DNA from 3 places in the Peribacillus sp. FW305-BF15 genome. Region 2 is predicted to be linked to each of the others. Evidence: riboswitches for the same ligand, from Rfam matches in the RefSeq annotation. Region 2 holds a riboswitch; each other region holds the start of a gene.
The links. A riboswitch is a leader RNA that binds a small molecule or an ion and turns the genes downstream of it on or off. The one in region 2 is predicted to bind thiamine pyrophosphate.

Region 1 (7,285 bases), on a different contig from region 2:
GACAAAGTTGATTGGAGCGGGTGTTCGAGACTCCTGCGGGAAAAGCGCGTCTAGGGGAGACCCCGCAGGCGAAAGCCGAGGGCCGACCGCCCGCGGAAAGCGAGTGCCCTACGTTCCAATCAACGTCCAAATTGTACAAGCCATAAAAATAGACAAACTCGATTTTCATCGAGTTTGTCTACAGTCTGAAACCTGGCGATGAAATATGCGCCAGGTTTTTTTTACTGACTGATTCGGAAACAGATAATATATACCGAATGTGACTCAGAAATGGAAAAGATAAAAAGTCGACTTTGTCATCTATTCGTATATTGTAAGAGCCATTTGGAGTTTAATAAATTGAAGGGATCAGGGCGTTCCCATGACCAACAATGAAAAAAGCCGAATCCATGAAGCAGTAATGGACTGTAACACAAATGAAAAAAAATTATAGTACTTATTAATAAGGTTTATACTGTGACTATGTTAGGCTAAATGAATAACAGGCTTTAAAACCAAAATAAAAGAGGTGAAAGAAATGCTGAAGAAAATAATGAAAAAAATCAAACAGCTTTCCCAAGGCAGCAGTGAGCGAAGACATGGGCATTATCGCCGAGGCAGCAGCAGCAGCAGCCGGGGGTACAAAAGGTATCCCATGAGTGGAAGTGACCGCTACAAGAGAAAAGGGCGGGGCAGCAGCAGCTAATTCCAATTCTTTGACTTCAATACAGCCTTCAGGTCCATTGAGATTTCTTTAATATCTGAGTAAGGTTCTTGGATGCTTAATAACCTTTTCAGTAAATGTACGGTTTCTTTTTCTAACGAAAGCTCTTCTGTCCAAGGAAGTGCTTTTTTACTTTTGGAAGCGTACGTCGTATAAAGTACATATAGAAGTATTTCCCCCAAGTCGTAAAAATCCTGCCTTTTCAGCTGCAAAATGGATTCTTTAGCGAGGTTGTCCGAATTGATCATCTTGGACAAACCAAAGTCTATCAAAATGGGCTGATGGTTCTTAAGTAGAATATTCGGTATACGTAAATCTTGATGGAAAATGTCATGCTCATGTAGATAACATACTAAATCGACCAGCTTATCCAGAAAATATAGAGACTCTTTCTCATTGAACGTTAATTGATTCGAGAAAATATGGTCTTCTAAATTATTCCCTTCTATGAAATCCATCACAAAATAAACATTTCCATCTTGCGAAAATTTCTCGTGAAATTTAGGGATATTTCTGTGGTTTAACATTCGTAATATGGAAATTTCATTTTCAAACTGTTTCAGCTCTTTTTTGCTGCGGCGTTTACTTTTCCGGAGCTGTTTGATCACTATATTTTTATTCATTTTCAAATCATTGCAACGATAAACAATACCGTAGCTTCCTGTTCCGATTACAGCTTTTACCTCGTAGCGGTAATTCAAAACCACTCCTTTTTTTAAAGGTATATCCACAAAAAATTGGTATAACTTTCTAAATGTACGCAAAATTGAAACTTTCCTCACCACTTTCATCTATTCAAGTCAAGAACAAAAAAAGGCCGTTATTAATTAAGCTTGAACATGGATAGTTTAACACTGATTTTTGATAATGCGGTAATGAAAGTCATTTCTTCGGGGCGATCTTTTGATAGTTCACAATTAAAAATAAACTTTTCCTATAATTTCACATTATGAAATTATATGGTTTTTAAAAATATTAAGTTTACTATAATGAATTCATAATAAAAGAGTAGGAGGTGGATGGGCGCGAGTTGAGAAGTTGCTTTGGGAAATCCCTAACCGGCGTCACAATAGTGAGCTGGTTTGATGGAAAGTTCAAAAGGGGATTACTGTGAATTCATCAAATTCAAGAGTAAAATTGCAAAACTCACGAGTGAACTGCTGAATTCACGAGTCAAGTGGCCAATTCACGAGTAAAACAGCAGAATTCACGAGTAAACCGGCAAAATTCACGAGTAAAACAGTAGAATTCACGAGTAAACCGGTAAAACTCACCAGTAAAACTACTAACTGAGCTCCCTTTGATCAAATTCTTTGAAGGCTACGGGAAATGAGGGTATGGAAGATTGAAAGTTTAGTAACCCTAAATCAAGAAAACTTTTCTAATACGTTTGACAATTGGATTTATCGTGTTAATATAAAGGCAAATGAATTTAATATACAATTTGTACCACTAGGGGTGCTTTATAGGTAAAAGTTGATTTTTTACCCACAAAAGCTGAGATTGAAGTATGACTTTAAGACCCTTAGAACCTGATCTGGTTTATACCAGCGTAGGGAAGTGGGGTCTGGAACTATACATTTCTGTATTATTTCAAGTACAACCACTTTCTTTACGTTTAAGAAAGTGGTTTTTTGTTTGCAAAAAAAGGGGTGATAAGTGTTTTTTTTCTGTAACGTTCAATGAAAAAATACAATTTGGAGGTAATGGACATGAAGTTTTCAGAGGAAATCCGTAAGGAAGTTAATCACATTTGGGAAGCTAGTTTTAATCATCCGTTTGTAGCAGGAATAGGAGATGGCACATTGCCATTGGAGTGTTTCCGTTTTTATGTCATGCAAGATGCCTATTATTTATCTCATTTTGCTAGAGTTCAAGCCTTAGGGGCAGTCAAAGCTACAGATTTACATACAACAAGCAGGCTTGCCGGCCATGCACAAGGAACATATGAAGCGGAGTTGAAGCTTCATGAGAATTTTTCCGAGAGATTAGGCATCACAAAAGAAGAACGGGAAGATTTCAAGCCTGCCCCGACTGCCTATGCTTATACTTCCCATATGTATCGTGCGGCTTATTCGGGACATTTAGGAGATGTTATTGCAGCTATCTTGCCGTGTTACTGGCTGTATTATGAGATAGGTGAAAAGCTGCAAGGGTGCATGCCCGAAGAGCCGATTTATCAAGAATGGATAGCGGCTTACGGAGGAGAGTGGTTCCGCACTTTGGTGGAAGAACAAATTGCGAGGCTGGATGAGATTGCTGAAAAAGTAACTGAAGAAGATAAGGCGAGAATGAAAGAACATTTTATTCTCAGCAGCCAATATGAATACTCATTTTGGGAAATGGCTTATCGTTTAGAGACATGGCCCGTTCATAAGGAAACATTAGAAGTATAAAAGGAGAATGAAACAATGAAAAAAGGATTGAAATTAACGGATATATTAGTCACGATCGTGATTGCGGTAGCATTTGGAATCGTTTATATCCTTTGGGGTTCGATTTATTATTCCGTTAAACCATTAGGATTACATCTGGATCAACTTATTTATGGAATGTGGTTTATAGCTGGCCCCGTCGCCTTCTTAATTTTACGGAAACCGGGTGTGGCACTTTTGGCGGAGATAGCTGCAGCTTCCGGGGAGTTCTTCCTTGGTTCACCATGGGGGCTGACTGTACTGTTATATGGGGTGGTCCAAGGTTTGTTCGCGGAACTGGTGTTCATGACTTTCAAATATAAAAAATTCAATATGCAGGTGGCCGTTTTAGCTGCGATAGCTTCCTGCCTGGCATCAGTTATCATGGATTTTGCATACGGGGAAATAGGTGCGCTTTCAACTTGGAATCTATCGTTATTCATGATAGCGAGGTTTGTGGGTTCCATATTCTTTGCAGGTGTGACAGCTTATTATCTAGTTAAAGTCCTGGAAGCAACAGGAGTAACAAATCTTGTGCGTCCGGTTTCCAATAAAGATTATGCAGAACTGGATCAAAAGTAGAGGTTGAGGGCCATGGAACCAATCGTTTCTGTTGAAAAGTTAAGAATGAAATTTCCCGGTGATGAATCTTTGATATTCAAGGACCTATCACTATCGTTTGATCAAGGAGAAAAAGTGCTATTGTTGGGACCATCAGGATGTGGTAAGTCCACTCTGTTGCAAGTGTTAAGCGGATTGATTCCGAATTCCATCGAAGTCCCGATGAAAGCGGAGGAATTGAAATGCCCTTCTTCATGGGGATATGTTTTTCAAGATCCTGATAGCCAGTTTTGCATGCCATTTGCCGATGAGGAAATTGCCTTTGTCCTTGAGAATCTTTCCGTCCCTAAAGAAGAAATGAAAGAGAAAATTGAAAATCAAATCCGTAATGTAGGATTGAACCTAGGGCATACAAGTATAGAAACATTATCAGGCGGGATGAAACAGCGTCTGGCAATCGCTTCAGTATTGGCCCTTGAACCAGAAGTGCTATTTTTAGATGAACCGACAGCCATGCTTGATCCGGAAGGAACGAAAGAAATCTGGGACTTGTTGAAGGAAGTCGGAAAAGACAAAACGGTTATTATCGTCGAACATAAAATTGACCATGTTTTAGAATTCATCGAACGAATCGTGCTTTTAAACGATGACGGTCAAATCATAGCTGATGGTCCAAGAGACACCATTATTTCCCTATATAAAAATGAAATGAGAGAACATGGAATTTGGTTCCCTGGTGTTTGGGATGAATATATACAGAAGTATGCACCCACTAGGGAACACCAATTTACAGATGGTTTACCTCTTCTGGATGTGCAAGGATTTAGCGGTTTTCGGAATAAAGAGGAAAAAATACACGTTGAAGGGCTGAAGGTCCATTCAGGAGAATGGATTGTGATCAGGGGAGAAAATGGTGCGGGCAAGAGTACACTTTTGCATGCATTGATGCAGTTCATAAAAACGAAAGGTACGTATGAATTATTGGGGAACGCCATTAAAATGGTGAAAAATCCAACGGATCATATGACGTTTGTCTTTCAAAATCCTGAGTTTCAGTTCGTTGCAAATACTGTATATGAAGAGATTGCTTATTCATTGCGTATTGATAAAAGGCCGCAACAAGAAATAGATGAGAGAGTCCGCTCATTGCTTAAAGTGTTCCGCCTTGAGGCACATCGGGATAAACATCCGTTTCAATTATCAATGGGTCAAAAGCGTCGCTTAAGCGTAGCAGCATCAATCGTAATCGACAAAAAAATCATTCTCCTGGATGAGCCGACATTTGGTCAAGATTCGAAAAATACCTTTGCATTATTGGAATGGTTCGAGGAATATCGAAGGCGCGGTATAACCGTGATCATGGTAACTCATGACGAACATATTTCAAAAAACTTTGCAACCAGGATCTGGACGGTTAAGGGCGGAAACGTAATAAGTGATAAAAACATCGCGCAAGCCGGTTTTGTCGAGACCAAAGTTAAAAGGAGTGTCATGTAGATGAATGTTTCAAACGCAGAAACATGGCTCCATGGAATTAATCCAAGCCTTAAACTTGGTGTACTGATTGTATTATGCATCGTGGCGTTATTCATTCATGACCTGAATTATATGATGAACATCACCATTGGCGTATTGATATTATTTTTGTTTTTTACCGGGCATTCGATAAAACGCATCCTGCTTTTGTCGATTCCCTTTTGTTTCATTTTTATATCCACCTCTTCCGCAATGATATTATTCGGGCAAGGTGAGACGCTTTGGTTTGAGTGGGGCCTCATATCGATTTCGGAAGAAAGTTTCATGAGGGGATTACTGGTAGGCTTTCGAGCTTTGTTCTTTGCGGCCCTTGGTTTAACTTTTTCCTTAACGACGAGACCAGTGAACTTGTTTTATTCGTTAATGCAGCAAGTTAAGCTTAAACCGAAATATGCCTATAGTTTCATGGCGGCATTAAGGCTGATTCCCATTATGATGGAGGAGTTCCAAACGATACGAAACGCGATGAAGGTACGCGGTTTCGAAAGAGGAAAAGGGATAAGGTCGGTCTATTTTAAAATGAAAGCCTATTCCATCCCGTTGTTATCCGGAAGCATCAGACGTGCTCACCGAATCGCGGTTGCGATGGAGGCAAAGCGATTTACAGACACTCGGGATCGAACATACTATTATGAATTTGGTTTTTCAAAAATGGACCATGGTTTCATTCTGTATTTTATCATCCTGCTGTTGGCCGGCTTTTACCTATCGATTCAATTCCCGTTAGTATCTATTTGATTTTTATGAGATTGTAACTTTACTAGTTGGGGGTTCTAGTATGAATGCACATGAATTGCATATAATTTCCACTGGGAAACAGCCAATTGAAAAGTTTGTGGAAATCGCTTCAAACATTCAGGAACATGTTGATTTCTTTTATCTAAGGGAAAAGCATAGGAGTGCTTCGGAACTCTATCGAGCAGTGAGGCTATTACATGATAATAAGATTCCGCTTTCTAAGATCATCATTAATGACCGGGTGGATGTAGCCTGGGTACACAAAGCATTTGGTGTGCAATTGGCTTTTCATAGCTTAGATGCAGAAGTCGTAAAAGGAGCTTTTCCAGGGATGAATGTTGGCTGTTCGATCCATTCCATGGATGAAGCGAAAGCCGCATTCAGCAAAGGGGCCGATTACGCGATTTATGGACATGTTTTTGAAACGGCTTCAAAAATTGGCCTTCCTCCTAGGGGAGTTGAGGAGCTTCATGCAATCACAAGAAATGTCGATCTTCCGATAATTGCGATAGGAGGAATAACACCTTTCAATTGCCAAGACGTGCTGGATGCGGGGGCACACGGAATTGCGGTCATGTCAGGTGTGCTTGAAGCTGAAAATCCGATTGAAGCCGTTAAAGAATATGCGAAGTCTTTGGGAAAGGAGACATAATATGAATTCCATATATGATGCAATCATTGTTGGGGGAGGAGTAATAGGTGGATCCATTGCCTTTCAATTAGCCAAGCGAGGTAAGAAGGTTCTCTTATTGGAAAAAGACAGACTTGCCAGTAAAGCATCCAGTGCTGCAGCCGGGATGTTAGGAGCACAATCCGAGTTAGATGCTGATAATCCCCTTTTTACATTGGCAAGTCGAAGCAGGGCGATGTTTCCTGCACTGGCGGAAGAATTAAAAGACATAAGTGGAATAGACATCGAATTAGTGAATAAGGGCATGTATAAGGTGGCGCTATCGAGTGATCAAGTAGCCGAGTTGAAGAACATGATCAAAGTCCAGCAAAATGCCGGACTTGAGGCTGAATGGCTATCGACTGCCGAAATAAGGAAAACGGAACCGCTTTTATCGGATGAGATAAAAGGAGCCATGTTCATTCCGAATGATGGACAAGTTTCAGCCACAAGACTGTCGCTCGCTTTTACTGAATCTGCAGCTGCCCTTGGTGTGGATATAAAGGAATTTGTTCATGTCTCCGATTTGGTTACGGAAAACGGATGTGTAACGGGAGTTGTCACGGACATAGGTAGATTTTCAAGTGAAAATGTCATCGTGGCAGGTGGCGCTTGGAGTGCTTTCCTCCTGGAAAAATCAGGGATCATACTCGACAGTTATCC
Region 2 (7,285 bases):
CTTGGATACAGAATCTGAACATTTGATCCAGCAAGCCTTGTCACGTTTAATGAAAAAACGGACTTCAATAGTCATTGCACATCGTTTATCGACCATTCATGATGCCGATCAAATCATCGTTCTGGAAAAAGGGCAGGTTCTTGAAAAAGGAACACATGACCAGTTAATGCTAAACAACGGCCGATACAAGCAGCTCCATGACTTACAGTTCCCTCAACTAAGCGATTTCAAATACCTAGCAACTTAGCAGGCAAACATGCACAGAAAGCCTTTCAGTGCATGTTTGGTTTCATTTGAAATCATAACTTTCCAAAACCCGATTCGCAATGAGCTGATACCCTTTTTCATTCGGATGTAACTTATCACTGAAATACTTTGTTTTCTTTTCATCTTCAAAAAGATCATTTGTAGGAATGAATAACATCCTTTCATCTTTATCCGCTAATCCCTTTATTGACTCGTTATAATCGCGAATGTGCTTTTCAAGTTTTTGATTGTCTTTAATTGGGTTATAAAGTCCTATTACCAGAATATCCGCTTTATCGTTTGCCTCTATCAGTGTTGATGTAATCTTTTTCAGATGGTTGATATATTCCCGTTTACCCTCATTGATTTTTCGGTCACTTATTTTCTCCAAGTTCCCGCCATTACTATTGATCAAGTCATTCGTTCCAATAAAAACAATGAAAGTATCGGCTTCATCAAGTTTCGTTTTAATTCGGTAATCATCTAGCTGTTTCATCACCCCATCCGTTTCCTGGCCTTTAATACCGTAATTCCAAAAACTCACTTTTTGCTCCGATTGGGGATTATTCAATTCATCTTCAAGGCCATCTATATATCCTTCCCCGTCCTTATCCCCTTTTCCATAGGTTAATGAATCTCCAAAAGCCATGACCCTTTGCACATCTTCCGACTCCGAGGCCTGAAATTCATATGCAGCAAAACATATAACCAGTACGATAATCAATATACCTGCCAATTTTTTCATTTGGTTCTCCTCTTGTCTTTTTACTAGAAGTATTTAATCTTTTTCATACCCAAAAAATCTGCAGTACTAACATAAAAAAGAATTGTCAGATAAAGAATAAAGAGTGTATGATAATATAAAACTTTCAATGGATTGGGTTTCATTCAACGTCCCTAAAACCAAAAACGGGATTACCCTTCATTCTGGAGATTGAATAAATGATAGTTAGGAGTTTAAATCATGGAAGAACACATAGAGTTTAGAGAGGCAGAACTATCTGATCTACCCAGAATTGTTGAAATATATAATTCGACAATTGCTTCAAGGATGGTCACGGCAGATACGGAACCTGTATCCGTCCAATCGAGGGTTAAATGGTTTGAGGAACATCATTCAGAAAGTAGACCGCTATATATCATTACTATAGAAGGGAAAACCGCTGGATGGATGAGCTTTCAATCCTTTTATGGCCGACCGGCATATAATTCCACTGCCGAAATCAGCATTTACATTGATGATTATTTCCGGGGAAAAGGAATTGGACAAATTTCGATTCGAAAGGCAATTGAATTGAGTCCAAAATTAGGTGTTAAGACTTTATTGGGTTTCATTTTCGCCCATAATACACCAAGCCTTAAGCTTTTTTCTAAATTCGGGTTTGAAGAATGGGCACATTTACCTCAAGTTGCCGAGATGGATGGCATTGAGCGGGATTTGATCATTCTAGGTAAACGTGTCGATATTTAAATATAATTCTTCAGAGCTATTGCCTTGAGCAGTAGCTTTTTCAGATTAATACAGGTTTTAAAAATACCTATATGCTTCTTGAAGGGAAAAATATTCAGAATCTCTTTTACTTGCTAACGCATTCAATAGCGTATCCAATTCTTGGCTAGCTTGTACAGTCTGCAGACTTGTTAAGCCGTAAATCGCTCCCAACTTTATCATTTCCTGTCTCTTCTCTTCTACTTTTTCTATAGTTACCTTACGGCAAGGCATCATAGCCACCTCCCATTTATTCAATATTTTTACACTTTCATCATAATGAAATCACTAGTTAAAATCAACTATTTTCCAGAAATTAAATGTGTTATTTTATAGGTCAAATGTGACAAAACACCTATTTTATTATTTAATTATGTATAATTTGTGTCGTTTTCTTATAAACGCAAAAAAGCATCCACTAGTGTAGACTGCGAATGCTTACATCATATCCCTTATCCAAAAATCCAAATATTGTATTCCGATTACTATGTCATCCATTCAGAAGGTGACTCGTTATTAGGTCTATTTATAACAATCTTATATTCATCTTCAAGTACTTTTAATGGGGCATCATAAAGGTGCCTTTCATCAGAGGTTTTGTATACTCCATTGGCCAATAGCTCTTCAATGAGTTTTGCCTTCCTCTGTTCAATCCTCTTAAATAATTCTGCCATGTAAATGGCTCCTTTCCGTCCTAGTGCCTGCTTCTAGTTAGCTAAACTTTATCAACTTGTTTGATTTCACCAAATTATATATACCTTTTCTAGTATGTCACTAAACGTTATTTCCCAAAAATAAAAGCCCCTTCTAATTTAAGAAGAGGCTGACAGTGTCCGTTCGGCTCTTCTTATCTTCCAAGCATATGCTTGTTGGATTTAGCACAGTTCCCTAAACGGGTCCGCTGCCGAGGTTTCATAGGGCCAAGTCCCTCCACCTCTCTGGATAAGAATTCAATATATAATGATGTAGAAATGATTCTATCCTAATAATCTTCAAAAGTCAATTACCTGGTTCTCCCTTTTTTCCTGGACATAAAGTGATTCCTCTTTCAAATACGGGTTGCATTTTCTTGTCTTTCTGATATGATGTCAGTAATTACATACAATTCACACCACTAGGGGAGTCTTTTTTAAGACTGAGATGGAATTAGTTCCGGACCCTTTGAACCTGAACCGGCTCATACCGGCGGAGGGAAGTGGATGATATCGTCCATTTCACAGACTATATCCATCTACCCCGTTCCGTATTCAGGAACGGGGTTTTTTATTTAACAAAGGCAAAGGGAGCCATTCTATAGGAGGATGAACAATGGAGAATACAAAATTAGAAACATTCAGTGATAGACTGCATGCACGGGCAAAAGAGATTTGGAAAAGGAATCATTCACATCCCTTTGTCCAGGCAATTGGAAACGGCACACTTCCTGAAAAGAAATTTGCCTATTACCTGAAGCAGGACTATGTCTATCTCATGGATTATTCCAAGCTCTTTGCTTTAGGTGTCATCAAAGCCCATAACATCGGAACCATGGCAAAATTTGCGAGCATTTTAAATGAAACCCTTCAAGTGGAAATGGATATTCATCGGCATTATGCTTCCGAATTCGGGATCAGCTCCAAGGAATTGGAAAATACAGAACCTACTCCAACCACTCTAGCCTATACAGGTTACATGCTAAATGCAGCTCAGCATGGGACTTTGGCAGACTTGATCGCCTGTCTCCTGCCCTGCGCTTGGGATTATTACGAAATCGGTTTGCTATTAAAAGAACAAAATGGAGCAGCACTGGAAAACAATCGCTACGCAGATTGGATAAGGTCCTATTCATCTCCTGAATTCGGGGAAGCACACAAGTGGCTGATCGCTTTGTTGGAAGAATTGACGGAAGGCATGCCTGAAAAGGAACTTCTTAGATTAGAAAAGCACTTTTTGGTTACTTCCCGATATGAATATTTATTCTGGGACATGGTTCAAAATGAGCAGGATTGGCCTCTGTAGGTGGTTGACATGAGGATGAACCCTATCAAGAAACTGACATTGACTGCCATGATCACGGCTTTAACGACGCTTACCAGTTCATTTATTTTCATCCCTGCAGGATTTGCAAAAATCTTTCCTATTCAACATCTGGCAAATGTCCTGACGGCGGTTCTATTGGGGCCTGCATATGCGGTGACACAAGCTTTTTTAGTTTCCATCATTAGAAACATGATTGGTACCGGTTCAATTTTCGCCTTTCCCGGCAGCATGATTGGTGCACTTTTGGCCGCCATCCTTTACCGAAAAACACAAAGCTTAAAATTCGCCTGTTTAGGGGAAGTGATCGGGACCGGCTTTCTCGGTTCCCTGGCCTGTTATCCGCTTGCAACCCTCCTATTGGGAGAAAAAGCTGCTCTTTTTGGTTTTTTACCGGCTTTTATGTTCAGTTCATTCGCAGGTGCGATTTTAGCTTTCATATTACTTAAAATATTGCTAAAAAATACTTATATGAAGGGGTTTTTTTATGAAAACAGCATTAACGATCGCAGGCTCTGATTCAGGGGGCGGTGCTGGAATACAAGCGGATTTAAAAACATTTTCTGCACATGGTGTATTTGGAATGTCTGCCATCACAGCCGTAACCGCCCAAAACACAATGGAAGTCCGTTCTGTACAGCCCATTGAAACTGCTATCATATCGGATCAAATTGCAGCTATCTTTGAAGATATTCCTGTCGATGCAGTAAAAATAGGCATGCTTGGATCAAAAGAAACCGTGGAAACGGTCGCTGCGTCCCTTAAAACCTTCATGCCTGCCATCATTATCCTTGACCCTGTCATGATTTCCAAAAGCGGCCACCATTTGCTCGACGAAAAGGCCGTCTCTGCCTTAAAAATGGAATTGCTTCCGCTTGCAAATCTTGTAACACCCAATGTACCAGAAGCGGAAGTACTTACTGGCTTCCCGATTCGGACGAAACAAGATTTCTACAGGGCATGCATTTCGATACAAGAAATGGGTTCCAAAGCCGTTTTACTTAAAGGCGGCCATGCAGCAGGAAATCCAAATGATCTTTTTTATGATGGGACTGACTTCCACTGGATCAAGGGAGAGCGCATTCATACAAAAAACACTCATGGTACGGGCTGTACCCTATCATCCGCCATTACATCTAACCTGGCAAATGGACTGCCATTGCAAGTGTCGATCGAACAAGCCAAGACCTATATTTCCGAAGCGATACTCAATAGCTTTTCAATCGGTAAAGGTCATGGACCTGTCCATCATTTTCATTCATATTCAAAAAAAGAAAGGAGTGACTTATTATGAAGGTTTCTTCAGCCGATTTATTTATGAAGGTAAGAGAAAGGAAACCACTCGTTCACCAAATCACCAACTTTGTTACGGTCAATGACTGTGCAAATGCCACCCTTGCCATCGGAGGTTCACCAGTAATGACATCGAGCCCAAGAGAAGTGGCGGATATGGTCAAATTAGCAGATGCATTGGTCCTGAATTTCGGTACGATCGATGATAAGGCCTTGGAAGCAATGGAGATTGCCGGTAAAACGGCAAATGTCCTGGACATCCCGGTCATTTTGGACCCGGTGGGCGTTGGTGCCACCTCCTATCGTACAGAGCAAGTCAAAGAGCTCCTAAGTAAGGTTACTTTCCAAATCATTCGCGGAAATGCGAGTGAAATCCTGTCATTGATGGGTGGGGATACCGTTACTCGCGGGGTGGATTCGGGGGAACTTGCGATTAGCAATGCAGAGCTGGCTTCACGAGCGGCAAATGAATTGAATAGCATCATCGTGGTCAGCGGAGCTAAGGATGCGGTCAGCGATGGAAAACATACGTCCATCATCGATAACGGGAACCTCCTTTTAACTAATGTTACAGGTACCGGTTGCATGTCCACTGCTCTTATCGGAACTTTTTCCGGAGTCACCGATGATTTCTATTCTGCAGCAATTGCCGGTATCTCAACAATGAGCATTTCAGGGGAACTAGCAGCCGCAACCCTTCAAAAGGATGAAGGAACAGGTACTTTCCGTGTGCGATTAATCGATGCCATATCAAGAATGGATAAGGAAATCTGGATGCATGAGGTGAAAATAAGTGAAGAAGTCCCAAATTGATTTAAGCCTGTATTTAGTTACGGAAGAGTCCATAGCAATAGAAGAATTGACCAAAATCATTGCACAATCGGTTTCAGGAGGAGTCTCGATCGTACAACTTAGAGAGAAAAACAATTCCTCCCTCTCCTTTTATGAAAAAGCATCTGCATTAAAACAGTTATTGAATGAGCTTTCCATTCCCCTTATCATCAATGACCGGGTGGATATAGCACTTGCGGTTGGAGCGGACGGAATTCATATTGGGCAAGATGACCTTCCACTGCCTATCGTCAAAAAAATGGTTCCTGAAGATATGATTGTCGGTGTATCTGTCTCCACTCTTGAAGAAGCACTCGAAGCCGAACGAAATGGAGCGGATTATATCGGAGTCGGTTCCGTTTTCCCCACCAAGACCAAACAAGATGCAACCCTAATGGCACTTGAGGATCTGGGGGAAATTTGCCGCGGCGTATCCATTCCCGCAGTAGCCATCGGGGGTATCACTGCCGATAACATTTCCGCTCTTTCTGATAGCGGACTATCAGGTACCGCAGTCGTATCGGCCATCATGAATGCAGATAATCCGAAGACTGCCTCCGAATCCCTTTTAAAAATCATAAAAGACTTTAAATAACAAAAGGATGGGGACTGCATGCAGTCCCCATCCTTTGTTTATGTCAAAACGGTATTCTTTGTTTCCTTCCCAAAAGCCACGGCAACTGCCCCCACTAAAATAGTAATTGTAAAAATGGTGAAAATCGAAGAAATCGGGGTGTCTGCGGCAACTAAATACCCAACAAGCAAAGGTCCAAGAACACCGCCAATCCTCCCGATCCCTGCAGCTAACCCAGCCCCTGTACCGCGAACTGATGTTGGATACTGTTCAGGTGTGTACGCATAAAGTGCACCCCATGCCCCCAGGTTGAAGAAAGAGAGGAACATTCCGGAAACTATCAGCAGTGCCAGCCCCTCTGCCGATCCAAAGAAAAAGGCACTGACGGCCGTCCCAATTAAGTATGTGATCAAAACGAATTTACGTCCCATCTTCTCTATCAGCCATGCAGCTGAAAAATAACCCGGAAGCTGTGCGAGAGTCATGATCAAAACATATTCAAAGCTTTGAATCATGCTGAAGCCTTTAAGGACCATCACACTTGGCAGCCATAAAAACATCCCATAATAGGAAAAGACCACGCAAAACCATAGAATCCACAATACAAGGGTCTGACGGGAGTAATCCTTTTTCCAGACACTTTTCATATTGCTTAATACAGATGGTCTTTGCTTTTTTTCAAGTTCCGTATACTTTGGTGAATCCGGCAGTTTCAAGCGCAGGTACAGCGCATATAAAGCAGGAGCTGCGCTCAATAATAATGCAACCCGCCAACCATAAGCCGGTATGATGAAATAGGATATGAGTGCTGCCAAAATCCAGCCAACCGCCCAAAA
Region 3 (7,285 bases), on a different contig from region 2:
GATATCGCCTTTAAACCAATGAAAGTGTGCCCTTGTAATTTGATGCTTATCCAAAAGGTCGCAAACGATAGGTGCATCGTCATGAACGGCATGAAGGATAACCGGCTTTTCAATCTCTTTAGCTAAGGTCAGGAACCTCTCCAGTATCACTATATATGCTGTGTTATCAATATTGGGGTTTTCCTGCCTTAAGTAATAGGGCAGCCCAACCTCGCCTATGGCAACCATATCGTGACGATGTTCCCGCATCCAGCTCAATAATTCATACACTTCTTCATCACTCGGGAGGGGCTGCTCTGGATGAAAACCAAAGGCAGGCTTAATTCGTGAATCTTTAAGTGAAAGCTGATAATTGTTAATCGAAGAAGCCAAATTCATTGAAACAGTGAGCAAGGATTCCAACTGAACCTTTTCCATGTCTTTCAGGATCTGCTTCCGCTTAACAATATCATACTTATCCAAATGGATATGGCTGTCGATGATTCTCAAATGATATCGCCTCCTTACTTAAGTAGTGAAAGTTGGCTTGAGTGCTGCATATAATTCTCTCTTCAAATGAATAAATTCATCACTAAGAAGCTGTTCTTCTCTTCTTGGCCTTGAAAATGGAACTTTCACTTCTTTGATGACAGCAGCCGGTTTTGCTGATAACACATAAATTCTATCTGATAGGAAAACCGCTTCATCTATGCTGTGAGTGACAAAAAGCACCGACCTCCGATTTTCTTCCCAAACAGACAACAGCCATTGTTGCATTTGCAATCTAGTCAGTTCATCCAAGGCAGAAAAGGGTTCGTCCAGGCACATCAAGTCCTGTGGACTTAAGATACTCCGAATGAATGCCGCCCTTTGCTTCATGCCTCCAGATAATTCATGGGGATATGCTTTATCGTATTCTTCTAAACCAGCTTTCATCAAAAGGTTTTTTGCCTTTTCTTTATCTCTGGTCCCAGCAAGTTCACTTCCAAGCAAAACATTTTCCAATACCGTTCTCCAAGGTAAAAGGGAAGGCTGCTGAGGCATATAGCTGATATGTCCCTTTAAGCCATTTATCTTTTTACCATCCAATGAAATGATGCCATGATCAGGCTTCAAAATCCCGCCGATCAAGTGGAACAATGTACTTTTACCGCTTCCCGATGGCCCAAGGATCGTAACGAATTCCCCATCATTCACTTGGAAATTCATATTCTCCAATATATTCTGCTTACCATCGAAAGAATAGGAGACGTCTTTAATTTCCAGCTTCACCCTTTTCGCCCTCCTTTCTCTTCCAAGAAACCAAGTATTTCTCCAGGAAAGTGATGATTCCAAAAAAAATCAGGCTCATTCCCATAATGATGAAAATGGCTACAAACACCCGATCTGTCCTGAACGCTGAAGAAGCGAGAGTCATATAAACACCAATCCCCGATTTTGCCCCAAGCCATTCCGAAATAACCGCACCCATTACACTATAGGTAGCCGAAATTTTCAGGCCGGAGAAAATGAACGGGATCGAGTGAGGAAGTTCCAGCTTCCAAAATAACTGGTTTTTCCCCGCTCCCATCATCTTGAAATAATGCTTAAGCTCGTATGGTGTCTGGCGAAAACCGTCCAATGATGCGACCGCAACCGGAAAAAAACATACAAGTGAAATCACGATTAACTTAGGCAGCATGCCAAAGCCAAACCAGATCACCAAAAGCGGCGCCAAAACAATGATAGGTATATTTTGTGATAGTATGAGCAGAGGATAAACCGCTTCCTTCACACCTGGAAATAGGTGCAGGATTGCCGCGATCAATAAGCCGATGCAGCTTCCAATAAAAAAACCTGACAACGCAAGCTCGGTTGTGGATATAAGGTGTCCGTAAAGATTGCGGGACGACTCAATTCCTTCAATGAAAATGGCCGATGGAGCGGGAAGCAGCCATTCTTCAACTTTCAATAAGACTGTCACTGACTCCCATACTATCAGCAACAATAATAAAAGAAAGAAGGGAGCCCCCTTCTTCCAAATTCCCCTTCCGATCATGCCCGATATTTCTCCGTTAACGTATCCATCGTAATCCCGCTAGGCTGATATAATATTTTCACTTGGGAAATGACATTCGGCGATCCTATTTCAATCATTCTTACATTCATTTTTTCTATCACGGCAAAAAGCTCGGAAAGCTCCCCCTCCATTGTCGTTTCAAGCGGGTGAACCTCATACTTGACACCTGATTCTTCAATGATCTTGATTGCTTCATCGACCATAGGGATGACATTTTCCCCTTTAGGAATAATTTGTATACTAATTAATGAATTGGCCATTGTATTTCCTCCTATTTTGGTAAAAATTCATTGGTAAATGCCTTTTCAGGATCGAAATCACCTTCAAGAAGCTTATTTTCAGTCATCCACTCACTGTAATTCTTCCAAATTTCAAGCTTTTGTTCACCCCATCGCGGAGCATCATCCTGATACTTGGCTGCAAGCCACTCCTGGCTTTTCTTCACTAGTTTTGGATCAAGATCCGGTGCAGACTCAATTAACATATCTGCTGCATCATCAGGATTCTTAATCGCAAACTGGTACCCTTTCGAAGCTGCATGGACGAATGCTTTAACAGTCTCGGGATCTTCTTTTATCATCTTTTCATTTGTAGTCAAAACAGGCGTATAGTAATCAAGCTTATCAGAGTATTCGGTTAAGTACACCATATTAAGCTTTTCATTTCGCAACTCAGCCTCAATGCCTGTCCAACCATAATAAATCCAGGCAAAATCTATATCCCTTTTAACCGAAGTGAAAAAATCCATGTCTCCTGTATTGACTATGTCCACTTTATTTACATCCGCATTTTCCTTTTTCATGAGTGAATCAATAATGGCCTTTTCAACCGGAGATCCCCAGCCACCATACGTTTTCCCTTCAAAATCCTTGGGAGTCGTAATGTCCTTAGCCTCAGGGGAAGCGAATCCCGAAGTATTATGCTGGATGACGGCAGCTACCGAAACAATCGGCACACCCTGTACGCGGGCCTGCGTTATGCCCTCTTGATAGCTCACGCCAAATTCAGATTTCCCTGAAGCGACAAGCTTATCAGCTCCAGCTTCACCTGGCATGATAATTTCCACATCAAGACCTTGTTCTTTAAAATAACCTTTTTCCTTGGCTACATACAATCCTGTATGGTTTGTATTCGGTGTCCAATCGAGCACGACCGATACCTTCTTTAATTTTTCATTTTTAGATGCTTCTTCTTTTTCATTAGTTCCGCCTGCTCCGCATCCAGCTAAAAGGAAGAACGAAGTTAACAGTGGTAAGAATTTATTCAAGTCATTATCCTCCTACACATCTTATAAGATTCATATGCCGGAACCATAAAAGGGCTCCAGGGCTATTCAAATACTGGATAAAAAAGCAAAAAACGCCCGAAGATGAATTCGGACGTTAACATACAAAACAGAAAATCAGTCATAATATGTTCCCTCCGCTGGCATCACCCAGATCAGGTTCAAAGAGTCAGCATCTAATGGATGCAATCTCAGCCAGCAGTACTGGCCCCCCTACATTTCTCGCACATATGAACTTTTCTCTCTCATTATATCAATTCATGGGGAAAAAGGAATACTAATTTGCTTCTTCTCTCTAATTGGAAAGGTATTCCTGGCACTTCAGGATATCTTGCAAATATCTTTTGGAACGAAAATCATTGAAAGGAAAATAATTCTGCCTCTTTCCATTCCAATATCTCTTGGCTGCAACGGCGGCGGACACGTTCCAAATAGTCATTTCTTTTCAAGCATTCATATAATGAGCATTACATGTAGACATTTTTGTTTACTTGTTTTATTAAACCCTTAATTTCATAAGCAAAAGGTGGATATGTCATGATAAAGATTAATCACAAATGGTTAGATGTCAGTCAAATCCAACCAGGTACAGCCTCTGCCAAATCGCTTGAAACTCTTCAATGCTTGGCGGAAGATTCTAACGTTTTTGAATACCGGAACTTTGGGGATTTTAATTTCGAGATACAGCTGAGGAACCGAGTCATAGAGGCAGCTATTGCGTTGGATAAAAGCGGTCCGGATTTTTCCACACTTGAGGAGTCTCAATCCAATCAACGTTATTGGCACCTTTCAAAGGATGGCACCTTTACCCTTCAGCCAGGGATTCTCCCTCATGCTGCGCTCGTTGACATTTTCATGAATGGAGGGCTTTATGCCTTCGAATGCGGTACAGCAATGGTCGTCACTTTTTTAAAGGCGATTTTGGATTTGATCGGCCCTAGGAATTTCGACCATCTTTTTTCAGACCTATTTTTATATGACTTTCGCCCTCCACAGAATATGGCTCTCATTATTCATCAAGGAAGGGATTATTTACCAGGTGATTGCGTTTACTTCAAAAACCCTGATCACGACTTGGCAACCCCTGAATGGCAAGGTGAAAATGCCATATTATTAGGGAATAACCTCTTTTATGGCCACGGGATCGGGATTACCACTGCACAGGGAATCATCGATGAATTAAATAGCAATAGAAAGCCATTCGCCACCATATCAGCATTTCTGACAACGCATATCATTTCCCTGGATAGTTCCTTCTATAGACAATTCCAACTAAATAACCCCCGTGCCAAGCCCGATAACAGTCCTGCCAGCCTTTCCAATTGTATTGTTTCTGAAATAGGTTCGAAGATATACCTTTCATGACCCTGGCATTTCGCCTATGCCATAAATCCGTTTTATTGAATATCGACATAAAAAAATGCTTGGGCAGAAAATTCCCCAAGCATTTTTTCTATTCAAGCACCAATATTCCCTTTGCCTTTGAACCTGCGGGCACTTGCCTGCCCCCATTTCGTTATGGATAGTGTATAAACAGCCAAGGCTGACCATATGAACAAAAAGGCTAAAAGATGTGCTTTGGTGAAACTTTCATGATAGACGAATACCCCGATCAATAAAGATAAGGTCGGAGCGATATACTGAAAAATGCCTAGCATCGATAACGGGATCTTCTCGGCCCCTTTTGCAAAATATAAAAGAGGCAATGCCGTGGCAATCCCGCCGCCCACCAACAGCAAGCTTGTGCTCCCGTCTGTAAAGAATTGCATTTCCGACCTGTTCATCAAGTAAATCAGGTAACCTAGGGCCAGAGGCGTTACCATCATCGTTTCGAGCGTCAGCCCGATTGCCGATTCGGCCTTGATCATTTTTTTTGCCAGACCGTATAATCCAAAGGTCATGGCCAAAACAAGAGAGATCCACGGGATCGTGCCGAAATGAATGCCAAGGATCAAGACTCCGATTCCTGCAAGCAGGAATGAAATGATTTGGGCCCCGCTCAATTTTTCTTTTAAGACTATCACTCCCAATAGTACACTGACGAGCGGATTGATATAATATCCAAGGCTCGTGTCGAGGATCCGTCCTGAGTTAACGGCCCATATGAACACTCCCCAATTGGCTGTAACAAGCAGTGACGCCGTTAGTAATGCCGTAAAGAGTTTCGGATTGCCCATTATGTTTTTGACATAATCTAGAAACGCCTGCCATTTTTTCATGAACATCAATAAAACCAGCATGAACACGAAAGACCATAATACCCTCTGAGCTAAAATTTCTATTGCACCGACTCCCTGAAGGAACTTCCAGTAAACCGGCACAACTCCCCACATCATGTAAGAAAGGGCTGCATAAATCGCCCCTTCTTTTTGTTGATCCACTTTCATAACAAGCCTTCTTTCCATTTACATTCCTTTATCTAATTCCATCTAACAATTTTGTATTTCCATTTCTTTTTTTGCAACTGTTAATTTTTATCATACATGATTTTGTCATCGATGACCGTCATGACCGCCTCAGCTTTCAGGAGATCATCCGGTGCAACAGCAAAGACATCCAGATTAAACACGGTAAAATCGGCATCGTACCCTTTATTGATCACACCGCGGCGTTTTTCCTCGCCGATTGCTGCAGCACTCCCTTTGGTATACAATGCGAAAGCCTCGAAAACGGAAAGCCTTTCAGACAAACCATATACGGTACGGTCCTCACTGTTGATTTTCATCCTTGTGACAGCGGCATGAATGCCCAAAATCGGATTTAATGGTTCAATGGGTGCATCCGACCCTCCCGCACAAATGATGCCCATGTTCAAATAGGTTCTCCAGGCATAGGAGGATTCCAATAGATTGGCTGATACCTTTTCTTCCACCCACGGAAAATCGGACGGAACGAACCCCGGTTGAATATCAAAGATTACCGGCAGCTTTGCCGCCCGCTCCAAAAGCTCCGGCCGTACAATCTGTGCATGGATGAGCCGGTCCCTCTGTCCCTTTTTCGGGGGGAGGGCTTCAATTGCATTCAATACGTATTCAAAAGCGAGATCGCCAATCGCATGGACAGCAATCGGCATTCCGGCAGCCCTTGCTTTTTTCACCCATTCCTGAAGCTCGTTTTCAGTGAATATCGCGACTCCATTCGTATTCTTTTGATCTACATAAGGTTCGCTCAACAGGGCTGTGCGTCCGCCTAAGGAGCCGTCGGTAAAGATCTTCATGCTGTCGAATTTGATATATCGAGTACCTTTCTGATAGCCGCCGCCTGCTGCCAGCATTTCTTCTAACGCTTCGTGATGGACGAGCAAGTTGGCGCGAAAGGCCATTTCCCGGTCCTCGATTACCGATTTAAACGCCTGATATGTCGGCATGAAGCCATTGTAGTAATGGAGGTCCTCGGTATGACCGCCAGTCAAACCTAGCTTATATGCGTCTTCTATGGCCTCTGTGAGCGCGTTTTCGATATACTCTTGATCAATGCCGGGAAGGCTGTCTAAAATAAGGTTCTGCGCCTGGCTTTCTTTAAATAATCCATTTAAACGTCCGTCAGGATAACGGCAGATCACCCCGCCTGAAGGTTCTTTTATATCTTCTTTAATATCCGCTTCCAAAAGGGCCCGGGAATTGACCACCAAGGCATGACGGCAGACCCTTTTCAATACGATGGGATGATCTGCCGATATCGCGTCAAGCTCATCCCGTAATATCAATTCAGGCCTCGGCCATTCATTTTCATTCCACCCTTCGGCAACGATCCACTTTCCGGCCGGGGTCTTTAAGCACTTTTCCTTCAAGGATTTCATGATCGACTCCCTGCTATCCATCAAAGAGAGGTCTAGACGAAGCAGTCTTTCACCATGTCCGACCAAATGAAGGTGACTATCCACTAATCCCGGCAGCATCGTTTGTCCTTTTAAGTCGATTTCCCTGGAAATATTGCCGGCATGTTCATTTTTCAAATGGTCC

Region 1: another riboswitch for thiamine pyrophosphate. It lies ahead of tenA (thiaminase II); the one in region 2 lies ahead of tenA (thiaminase II).
Region 3: another riboswitch for thiamine pyrophosphate. It lies ahead of AC3WLU_RS15140 (ABC transporter substrate-binding protein); the one in region 2 lies ahead of tenA (thiaminase II).

The regions. Positions count from the first base shown of each region.
Region 1 covers NZ_JBYSYV010000017.1:10,491-17,775, reverse strand. Annotated here, with positions in the region: gene AC3WLU_RS17970 (protein kinase domain-containing protein) at 682-1,410, opposite strand; TPP riboswitch at 2,148-2,279, shown strand; gene tenA (thiaminase II) at 2,416-3,099, shown strand; gene AC3WLU_RS17960 (ECF transporter S component) at 3,115-3,699, shown strand; gene AC3WLU_RS17955 (ABC transporter ATP-binding protein) at 3,712-5,175, shown strand; gene AC3WLU_RS17950 (energy-coupling factor transporter transmembrane component T family protein) at 5,176-5,952, shown strand; gene tenI (thiazole tautomerase TenI) at 5,993-6,604, shown strand; gene thiO (glycine oxidase ThiO) at 6,606-7,285, shown strand, end outside.
Region 2 covers NZ_JBYSYV010000010.1:12,096-19,380, forward strand. Annotated here, with positions in the region: gene AC3WLU_RS12195 (ABC transporter ATP-binding protein) at 1-247, shown strand, start outside; gene AC3WLU_RS12200 (DUF459 domain-containing protein) at 290-991, opposite strand; gene AC3WLU_RS12205 (GNAT family N-acetyltransferase) at 1,211-1,717, shown strand; gene AC3WLU_RS12210 (Spo0E family sporulation regulatory protein-aspartic acid phosphatase) at 1,775-1,972, opposite strand; gene AC3WLU_RS12215 (Fur-regulated basic protein FbpA) at 2,221-2,409, opposite strand; SAM riboswitch class I at 2,580-2,684, opposite strand; TPP riboswitch at 2,842-2,946, shown strand; gene tenA (thiaminase II) at 3,044-3,733, shown strand; gene thiW (energy coupling factor transporter S component ThiW) at 3,749-4,270, shown strand; gene thiD (bifunctional hydroxymethylpyrimidine kinase/phosphomethylpyrimidine kinase) at 4,239-5,045, shown strand; gene thiM (hydroxyethylthiazole kinase) at 5,042-5,857, shown strand; gene thiE (thiamine phosphate synthase) at 5,838-6,470, shown strand; gene AC3WLU_RS12245 (MFS transporter) at 6,509-7,285, opposite strand, start outside.
Region 3 covers NZ_JBYSYV010000013.1:2,441-9,725, reverse strand. Annotated here, with positions in the region: gene AC3WLU_RS15160 (TatD family hydrolase) at 1-489, opposite strand, end outside; gene AC3WLU_RS15155 (ABC transporter ATP-binding protein) at 508-1,245, opposite strand; gene AC3WLU_RS15150 (ABC transporter permease) at 1,235-2,017, opposite strand; gene AC3WLU_RS15145 (thiamine-binding protein) at 2,014-2,298, opposite strand; gene AC3WLU_RS15140 (ABC transporter substrate-binding protein) at 2,310-3,305, opposite strand; TPP riboswitch at 3,439-3,548, opposite strand; gene AC3WLU_RS15135 (TGL-type protein-glutamine gamma-glutamyltransferase) at 3,861-4,688, shown strand; gene rarD (EamA family transporter RarD) at 4,781-5,710, opposite strand; gene AC3WLU_RS15125 (amidohydrolase) at 5,791-7,285, opposite strand, start outside.